Linked DNA regions of Roseateles amylovorans. The protein of the gene in region 3 binds, or shares a complex with, the protein of the main gene of each other region. Links are inferred from orthologs where the notes say so. Each region holds a gene or a part of one and is shown on either strand. Other genes may lie near its edges.

Region 1 (3,079 bases), 3.0 Mb from region 3 along the record:
TCGGCGCCAAGTCCGGAGACCGACGCCGTGTTCACGATGCAGCCCTCGCGCTTGAGCAGTTCGGGCAAGGCGGCGCGACAGCCGTGGAACACGCCGCTGAGGTCGACGGCCAGGGTCTGCTGCCAGTCGTCCATCGAGACGTCGAGGGCGTTGCCGTCGGCGCCGATGCCGGCGTTGTTGACCATCACGTCCAGCCCGCCAAAGCGGTCGACTGCGGCCTTCACCAGCGCTTGCACCTGAGTGAAATCGGCCACATCGCAGATCTGGGTGAGGGTGCGTTCCTTGGGCAGTTCCTTGGCGACCTTGTCGAGGTCGTCCGCCTTGCGGTCGCACAGCACCACATTGGCGCCTTCCTGCGAGAAGCGCTCGGCCACCCCGCGGCCAATGCCCGATGCCGCGCCGGTGACGATCACCGTCTTGTCCTTGAATCGTTCCATGATCAGCTCCTGTTGATCACGGGGAGGCGGCAAGGGTCGTGCCCAGGGAAACTCCGCTTCTGCAGGACGAATGGGGAAGCTGAGCCGCGTCAGGTCGGCGACGCATCAGCAGGATCAGGCAAACGCGGCGTCAAGATCGGTGACGCCATGCGCTGAAGAAACGACAACAGCAGGGTCGCCGCTCCGTCGGGACAGGCCTGAAGCAACGCGTGTGGCCCCTCGATGTCCGCGTGGATCGCGGAGGGCAGCGCCCGGCGTATCAGGTGGGCGGCCGACGACGGCACCAATCGATCTTCGGTAGCGCGCAGGTCCAAAGTCGGCACGGAGATGCGCGACAGTGCGACCGTCACGTCCACTTGGGTGACGGCCCGAAGCCGCGACTGGAGGACGTTCGCATCAACCCGGTTCAATGCGGCGGTCATGGCGCGGCTCAGGCCGGGTGTACCGAACCGCCCCAACAACATCGCGTCGCGCAACGACGCGGGCAGATGATGGACGGGCGCAATGCGTGTGAACGCGCGGAGCCCTGCCAGCCATGGTCTGGGATTGCGGGCGAAGGTGCAGCACAGCGCCAGTCCCCGCAGGCCTTCCGGCGCTTCGGCAGCCAGTGTGAGCGCCACCGGACCGGCGAAGGATTCACCCAGCAGCACGAACGGCTCATCGGTGGGAAGGCGTGCGCGGGCGAAAGCCAGGTGGCCGGCGTAGTCCATGGGGCCGTGGGTCGGATACCGAATCAGCCGGGTGTCCACCGTGTCCCGCAGCGCCTCCAGCAGCGGAGAGAAGAGGTCCCCCGTGCCGTCCAGACCGGGCAGCAGCACCAGTGCGGTCATGGGCCCGCCCGTGAACGGTCAGCGACCATCAGCACCGTTCAAAGCAACGGCCGCAGCGATTTCCAGACGTTGTCCAGCATCACCGGATGCGCCTTGGCCAGCGGATGGATGCGGTCGCCCTGGAACCAGTCGGCGGCGTCCTTGCGGTCAGCCACGCCGGCGAGGAGGAAGGGGGCGAGGGGGATCTTCTGCTCGTCGGCGACCACACGAAAGCCATTCTCGAAATCGCGGGCGTAGCTGGCACCCATGTTGGGCGGGATCTGCATGCCGACCAGCAGCACCTTGGCACCGGCCTGCTTGCCGGCCTGGACCATGGCGCGCAGGTTGTCGCGGGTCATGTTGAGAGGCAGGCCGCGCAAGGCGTCGTTGCCGCCGAGCTCGATGACCAGGTGCGTAGGTTGATGCTGGGTCAGCAACTGGGGCAGGCGGGAGCGGCCGCCGGAGGTGGTGTCGCCGCTGATGCTGGCGTTGATCACCTCGGCCGGCAGCTTCTGGGCTTGCAGACGTTGGTCCAGCAGGGCCACCCAGCCGGTGCCGCGGGCCAGGCCGTACTCGGCGGAGAGGCTGTCGCCCAGCACCAGGATGCGGCGGGGCGCGGCAGTTTTCGGCGCTGCGGTTTGGCCTTGTGCGGCGGCAGGTCCGGCCAATGTCGTTGCCAGGGTTGTGGCCAGGGCATAGGCGCTACAGTGCTGGATCCATTCACGGCGGCGCATCTGCGGTTGATTCATGGTTCAGAACATCCTCGAAGTCGATCACGTCAGCAAATCGGTGCAGGACGCCAGTGGCGTACTGACCATTCTGCATGACATCACCTTCCAGTTGCAGGCCAAGGAATCTGTGGCCATCGTGGGCGCCTCGGGTTCAGGCAAGAGCACCTTGCTGGCCATCCTGGCGGGCCTGGACACGCCCACCAGCGGCACCGTTCGCCTGCGCGGCCAGGACATGTTCGCTCTGGACGAGGACGGTCGCGCGGCGTTGCGCGGCGCACACCTGGGCTTCGTCTTCCAGAGCTTCCAGTTGCTGGCGCACCTGACCGCGCTGGAAAACGTCATGCTGCCGCTGGAGCTGCGCGGCGAGCGAGATGCGCGCGCCCAGGCGCGGCAGATGCTCGAGCGGGTGGGCCTGGGGCAGCGGCTGTCCCATTACCCGCGCGTGCTCTCCGGCGGCGAGCAGCAACGCGTAGCCCTGGCGCGCGCCTTCGTGCAGCAGCCGGACTTGTTGCTCGCGGACGAGCCCACGGGCAGCCTGGACTTCGCCACCGGCGAGCAGGTCATGAACCTCATGTTCGACCTCAATCGCGAACTGGGCACGACCCTCATCATGGTCACCCACGATCAGGCGATTGCCGCCCGCTGCGAACGGCAGCTGAGGATCTCTGCGGGCCACCTGCAAGACATCACGCTGATGGAAGTCTAGGGAGGCGTTGCATCACGGCCGGGAGGCGTGATGCCGAGCCTTCCTCGGTCCCGTGCGGGCTCAGACCCGCAGTTCCCGCTCCCGCAGCCTGCGTCGGCGCTCCATCCGGATCACGGCCCACCACCCGAGGTAGACCACGATGTAGAGCGCGGTCCCGAGCACCGCGCCCGCCAGAGGCAGCCCGACCAGCAGCGGCGCGCCGAGCTGCGACAGCCATTGGCTGACCGCCGGCCACCAACTGCCGGGCTCACCCCAGTCGAGCGCCAATTCACTGGGCGCCGAGATCGGCCCATGGACGCCGAGCACCTGCCGCCCCAGAAAGATGGCCAGCCCCCAGATCGGGACCAGCGTCAGCGGATTGGTGAGCCAGGTGGCGGCGATGGCGGCCGCCACGTT
Region 2 (3,135 bases), 3.0 Mb from region 3 along the record:
GGTCATGGCGCGGCTCAGGCCGGGTGTACCGAACCGCCCCAACAACATCGCGTCGCGCAACGACGCGGGCAGATGATGGACGGGCGCAATGCGTGTGAACGCGCGGAGCCCTGCCAGCCATGGTCTGGGATTGCGGGCGAAGGTGCAGCACAGCGCCAGTCCCCGCAGGCCTTCCGGCGCTTCGGCAGCCAGTGTGAGCGCCACCGGACCGGCGAAGGATTCACCCAGCAGCACGAACGGCTCATCGGTGGGAAGGCGTGCGCGGGCGAAAGCCAGGTGGCCGGCGTAGTCCATGGGGCCGTGGGTCGGATACCGAATCAGCCGGGTGTCCACCGTGTCCCGCAGCGCCTCCAGCAGCGGAGAGAAGAGGTCCCCCGTGCCGTCCAGACCGGGCAGCAGCACCAGTGCGGTCATGGGCCCGCCCGTGAACGGTCAGCGACCATCAGCACCGTTCAAAGCAACGGCCGCAGCGATTTCCAGACGTTGTCCAGCATCACCGGATGCGCCTTGGCCAGCGGATGGATGCGGTCGCCCTGGAACCAGTCGGCGGCGTCCTTGCGGTCAGCCACGCCGGCGAGGAGGAAGGGGGCGAGGGGGATCTTCTGCTCGTCGGCGACCACACGAAAGCCATTCTCGAAATCGCGGGCGTAGCTGGCACCCATGTTGGGCGGGATCTGCATGCCGACCAGCAGCACCTTGGCACCGGCCTGCTTGCCGGCCTGGACCATGGCGCGCAGGTTGTCGCGGGTCATGTTGAGAGGCAGGCCGCGCAAGGCGTCGTTGCCGCCGAGCTCGATGACCAGGTGCGTAGGTTGATGCTGGGTCAGCAACTGGGGCAGGCGGGAGCGGCCGCCGGAGGTGGTGTCGCCGCTGATGCTGGCGTTGATCACCTCGGCCGGCAGCTTCTGGGCTTGCAGACGTTGGTCCAGCAGGGCCACCCAGCCGGTGCCGCGGGCCAGGCCGTACTCGGCGGAGAGGCTGTCGCCCAGCACCAGGATGCGGCGGGGCGCGGCAGTTTTCGGCGCTGCGGTTTGGCCTTGTGCGGCGGCAGGTCCGGCCAATGTCGTTGCCAGGGTTGTGGCCAGGGCATAGGCGCTACAGTGCTGGATCCATTCACGGCGGCGCATCTGCGGTTGATTCATGGTTCAGAACATCCTCGAAGTCGATCACGTCAGCAAATCGGTGCAGGACGCCAGTGGCGTACTGACCATTCTGCATGACATCACCTTCCAGTTGCAGGCCAAGGAATCTGTGGCCATCGTGGGCGCCTCGGGTTCAGGCAAGAGCACCTTGCTGGCCATCCTGGCGGGCCTGGACACGCCCACCAGCGGCACCGTTCGCCTGCGCGGCCAGGACATGTTCGCTCTGGACGAGGACGGTCGCGCGGCGTTGCGCGGCGCACACCTGGGCTTCGTCTTCCAGAGCTTCCAGTTGCTGGCGCACCTGACCGCGCTGGAAAACGTCATGCTGCCGCTGGAGCTGCGCGGCGAGCGAGATGCGCGCGCCCAGGCGCGGCAGATGCTCGAGCGGGTGGGCCTGGGGCAGCGGCTGTCCCATTACCCGCGCGTGCTCTCCGGCGGCGAGCAGCAACGCGTAGCCCTGGCGCGCGCCTTCGTGCAGCAGCCGGACTTGTTGCTCGCGGACGAGCCCACGGGCAGCCTGGACTTCGCCACCGGCGAGCAGGTCATGAACCTCATGTTCGACCTCAATCGCGAACTGGGCACGACCCTCATCATGGTCACCCACGATCAGGCGATTGCCGCCCGCTGCGAACGGCAGCTGAGGATCTCTGCGGGCCACCTGCAAGACATCACGCTGATGGAAGTCTAGGGAGGCGTTGCATCACGGCCGGGAGGCGTGATGCCGAGCCTTCCTCGGTCCCGTGCGGGCTCAGACCCGCAGTTCCCGCTCCCGCAGCCTGCGTCGGCGCTCCATCCGGATCACGGCCCACCACCCGAGGTAGACCACGATGTAGAGCGCGGTCCCGAGCACCGCGCCCGCCAGAGGCAGCCCGACCAGCAGCGGCGCGCCGAGCTGCGACAGCCATTGGCTGACCGCCGGCCACCAACTGCCGGGCTCACCCCAGTCGAGCGCCAATTCACTGGGCGCCGAGATCGGCCCATGGACGCCGAGCACCTGCCGCCCCAGAAAGATGGCCAGCCCCCAGATCGGGACCAGCGTCAGCGGATTGGTGAGCCAGGTGGCGGCGATGGCGGCCGCCACGTTGGCGCGGCAGGCGATGGCCACGACGGCAGCCATCAGCATCTGGGTGGGCAGCGGAATGACCCCGACCGCCAAGCCAAGCGCCGCCCCCAGGGCAACCCGGCGCCGATGGGCGACCCAGAGCCAGGGCCGTTCCCTCAGATAGGCGCCAAGCCATCGCAGGCCGGGGGTCTGGGACAGTGACTCAGGCGAGGGGAGGAGTCGTTTGGCGATGCGGGTGGCCGTCATGGGGAGCAGGTACTGCGGCAGTGCGCGCCACCGGCGCGAGCGGGCGACAAGCACCGCCTGCGGGCGAGCAAGGCGGGGTCATCCGGCGCAGCACCCCAGGTGCGGCGCTGGACGAATGAAATGACAAGGGCCCGCGGCTGACGAATCAGCAACGCGGGCCCGAGAGTATGACGGCCGGCAACCCGGCGCGTCGAGAAGCTGATCAGGGAGATCAGTTCAGGGAGATCAGTTGGCCGAGAACTTGTAGTCGGTCTTGGCCTTGTTGCGCAGTTCTTCCTGGAACGCAGAGACCTTTTGCTGGCCCATGCGCTGGATGATCTGGCCCTTCACGTCATCGAAGGCGGGGAACTGCGCTTCACGCGACTCTTCCAGCTTGATGATGTGATAACCGAACTGCGACTTGACCGGTTGCTGGGTCATTTCGCCGGCCTTGAGCTTGGACATCGCCTGGCTGAACTCGGGCACGAAGGCGTCCGGAGCGGACCAGCCCAGGTCGCCGCCGTTGGTGGCGGAACCGGTGTCCTTGGAGTTCTTGCTGGCCACGTCCTCGAACTTGGCGCCGCCGTTGAGCTGCTTGATCAGCGCCTTGGCGTCGTCTTCCTTCTCGACCAGGATGTGACGGGCGTGGTACTCGGTGCCGCTGGCCTGGGCCTTGAACTTGTCGTATTCGACCTTGGCTTCGGC
Region 3 (3,292 bases):
GCTGGCTCGGCCGCCTGATCGGTCCCGATGAAACGCCCGGCTTGCCGGGCGTTTCGCCGTTTGGGGCCTGTCGCGACGCCATGGGGCTGCTGCGCACGCAAGCCGAGCGGCAGACCGGACGGCGGTCTCTGTGCCGTCTCTATACGAGTGGACAGCGCCCGTCCGGGCGCCCTGTCCCTTTGCATGCCTTGCGACGCCTCGGCGTCAACGCGGCAAGTCGGCGGGGCCCTGCCAGCCCTGCTCGGCAGATCGCCTGCGCAGTGGCCCAGCGGGCGCCTGCCCGGCGCGCCCACTCACTGCGTATCGGCTTCGCGCAGCGTCTGCACCACCGGACGCTTCAGCACGCCGCGCAGCGCCCACCAGCCCGCCAATTGGGCCAGGATGGCTCCGCCCACGGTGGTCCCGATCAGCACCCAGGGCTTGAACTGCCATTCGAACTCGAAGGCGTAATGGGTCAGCGCCCAGCCCAGCGCCTGGGCGGCGAGCCCCGCCAGCGCACCGGCCAACGCACCCAGCCCCAGCAGCTCCGCCCGTTGAACCGCAGCCAGCAAGGAACTCGGTGCCCCCAGCGCACGCATCAGCGCGAACTCCCGGGTACGCGCATCCCGCGACCCGACGGCCGCCACCAGCAGCACCACCACGCCCAGCGCCAGCGCCACCGCGAACAGCAGTTGAACCGCCATGATCACCTGCTCCAGCACCGACTGCACCTGATGCAGCTCGGCCGACACATCGATCAGGGTCAGGTTGGGATACGCATTGATCAGCCGCCGATCCAGCGCTGCGGCTTGCCCGTCGGGCGAGCGGTAGGCGGAGATATAGCTGATCGGCAGCTCCGGCATCTCGGCGCGCGGGAACAGCACGAAGAAGTTGACCCGCATCGAGCCCCAGTCCACCTTGCGCAAGGTGGTGATGCGCGCCTCGGTGACGATCCCCGCGATGTCGAAACGCAGGCGGTCACCCAGCTTCAGGCCCAACTGATCCGCCAGGCCTTGCTCGACGCTCAGACCGTCCTTGTCGTCCGCCTGCCACGTGCCGGCAGTGAGCAGGTTGTGCGCGGGCAAGGTCGCCGTATGGCTGAGGTTGAATTCGCGTTCCACCAGGCGTTGGGCGCGCTCTTCCTGGAACTGTCCGGGCCGCACCGGCTGCCCGTTGATCGCGACCAGTCGGCCGCGGATCATCGGGTACCAGTCGTAGTTCTGGACGCCCGCCTGTTCCAGGCTCGACCGGAATCCGGTGCCCTGCTCCGGCTGGATGTTGATGACGAAACGGTCCGGCGCATCGGTGGGCGTGGCCGCTCGCCAGCTGTCGATCAGGTCGGTGCGCAGCAGCACCAACAGCGCGAGCGCGAGCAAACCGAGCGACAACGAGCCCACCTGCAACACCGCGAACGCCGGGCGTGCCGCCACCTGCCGGGTGGCAAGCAACAACCAGCGCGGTGCGCCCGCCTGCGGCACCACGGCGCGCAGCGCCTTGACCGCGAGCCACGCCAGCAGCGCAAAGCAGGCCAGGGCGACCGCAAACCCGCCGGTGGCGACCAGCCCCAGCCGCCAATCGGCCGACAGCGCCGTCAGCACCGCTGAGAAGCCCAGCACGCCGGCCAGCAGCACGACGATGGAGCCCAGCTTCGGCCGTCCCAGTTCACGACGGATCACCCGCAGCGGCGGCACCGCCGCCAGTTGCAGCACCGGCGGCAGACCAAACCCAAGCAGCAGGCACATGCCCATGCCCAGGCCCAGCAGCACCGGCCAGATGCCAGGCATCGGCAGGTCCACCGAGATCAGACCCGCCAACAGGCCGATGAAGGCGTAATGCAGCAGGAAGCCCAGCAGCACGCCGATGGCGCTGGCGATCAGACCCACCCAGGCAAATTCCAGGGTGAAGACCCAGGTCAGCCGGCGCTGCGGCTGGCCGAGCACCCTCAGCATGGCGCAGTCGTCCAGATGCCGATTGGCGAATTCACGCGCGGCCAGTGCCACGGCAATGGCTGCCAACAAGGCCGCCAGCAAGGCGACCAGATTCAGGAACTTGGTCGCGCGATCCAGCGTCTGGCGCATCTCCGGCCGGCCGGATTCCAGTGACTCCAGCCGCACACCGCGCCAGTTCTGCTCGCGCGTTTGACGAGCCGTCTCGGCATTGAACTGCTTCAGCGCGGTCTCGCCGCCGATCACCGCAAACCGATAGGTGACCCGACTGGCCGGCTGGATCAGCGCGGTGGCGGCAAGATCCTTCATCGTCAGCATCACCCGGGGTGCGAAGTTCAGGAAGCCGGCGCCGCGGTCCGGCTCATTGGCGATCTCACCGGCGATGGTCAGCGTGGCGTCACCCAACAGGATCGGATCGCCCACCTTCAAATCCAGCGCACTCAGCACGCCCGCATCGACCCACACCGCCCCCGGCGGCGGCGCGCCCACCTGACGGCCGTCCTTCAACGCCAATTGGCCGCGCAACGGATAGGTCTCGCTCACCGCCTTGACCGCCACCAGCCGACTGCCGCCGCCCTGCGCCTCGCCGGCGCGGGCCATGCTGGGGAAGTTCAGGCTGTCGACGGTCTTCAATCCAAGGCGGGTGGCCAGGTCGCGCACCATCTGGGGCGTTGGCTGGTCGCTGGCGACCACCGCATCACCGCCCAGCAACTGAGCCGCATCGCGCCGCAGGCCGCGATCCAGCCGGTCGGACAGGAAGGACACCGCGCATACCGCCGCCACCGCCAGCATCAGCGCCAGGACCAGCAGGTGCAGCTCGCCGGCGCGCGCATCACGCCAGGTCTGCAGGGCGGTCTGGCGCCACAGTGAAGGCGGGCGGCGCGACGAGGCGCCCTTGGGCGACATCCCCGTCGCGCCGGAAGTCAGGCCGGACGGCGGGTTGGACTGAAGGGGGGATTGCACGCTCATGCCCGCACTGTAGCGAAGGACGTGCCCGCGCGTGCGACACGCCACTGCGGTCGTGCAAGCCAGTTGAACAGACCATGCAAGCGGTTTTCATGATGGCGTTCGTGGCAAGGGCTTAATTCGGGCATGGATTCCAACCACCACCGCCCTGGCGAGACCGCCATCGATCGCCGCTTCCCCGCGCTCTTCGTGTCCCACGGCTCGCCGATGATCGCACTGGAGCCGGGCCAGACAGGTCGGTTCCTTCAGCATCTCGGCCGTACGCTGGACCGCGACTGGGGCCGCCCCACGGCGGTGCTGGCGATCTCCGCGCACACCACCGCCCGCGAGGCGGTGCTGCTGGGCGGTGCCCAGCATGAGGCGATCTATGACTTCGGCGGTTTCCCCGCCGAGCTCTATCG

The links.
Region 1: the proteins of N4261_RS07695 (region 3) and N4261_RS19660 are in contact, whole or in part, in a cryo-EM structure (PDB 9GE8), measured with the Escherichia coli proteins. The link is inferred for Roseateles amylovorans from one-to-one orthologs.
Region 2: the proteins of N4261_RS07695 (region 3) and N4261_RS19655 are in contact, whole or in part, in a cryo-EM structure (PDB 9GE8), measured with the Escherichia coli proteins. The link is inferred for Roseateles amylovorans from one-to-one orthologs.

The regions. Positions count from the first base shown.
Region 1 is NZ_CP104562.2:4,738,848-4,741,926, reverse strand. The notes cover bases 151-3,079. They hold N4261_RS19660 (arylesterase), read right to left. Parts: upstream 1,996-3,079; coding sequence 1,306-1,995; downstream 151-1,305. Other genes in these bases: N4261_RS19650 (DUF2062 domain-containing protein), read right to left, coding at 2,744-3,079; N4261_RS19655 (ABC transporter ATP-binding protein), read left to right, coding at 1,994-2,683; N4261_RS19665 (alpha/beta fold hydrolase), read right to left, coding at 527-1,267; budC (meso-2,3-butanediol dehydrogenase), read right to left, coding at 151-437. Also shown: more of budC, read right to left, coding at 1-150. UniProt on the Escherichia coli protein: TesA is a multifunctional esterase that can act as a thioesterase, lysophospholipase and protease.
Region 2 is NZ_CP104562.2:4,737,939-4,741,073, reverse strand. Bases 1-2,985 are described here. They hold N4261_RS19655 (ABC transporter ATP-binding protein), read left to right. Parts: upstream 1-1,140; coding sequence 1,141-1,830; downstream 1,831-2,985. Other genes in these bases: N4261_RS19645 (peptidylprolyl isomerase), read right to left, coding at 2,677-2,985; N4261_RS19650 (DUF2062 domain-containing protein), read right to left, coding at 1,891-2,451; N4261_RS19660 (arylesterase), read right to left, coding at 453-1,142; N4261_RS19665 (alpha/beta fold hydrolase), read right to left, coding at 1-414. Also shown: more of N4261_RS19645, read right to left, coding at 2,986-3,135.
Region 3 is NZ_CP104562.2:1,785,162-1,788,453, reverse strand. Bases 63-3,204 are described here. They hold N4261_RS07695 (ABC transporter permease), read right to left. Parts: upstream 2,832-3,204; coding sequence 294-2,831; downstream 63-293. Other genes in these bases: N4261_RS07690 (dioxygenase family protein), read left to right, coding at 3,018-3,204. Also shown: more of N4261_RS07690, read left to right, coding at 3,205-3,292.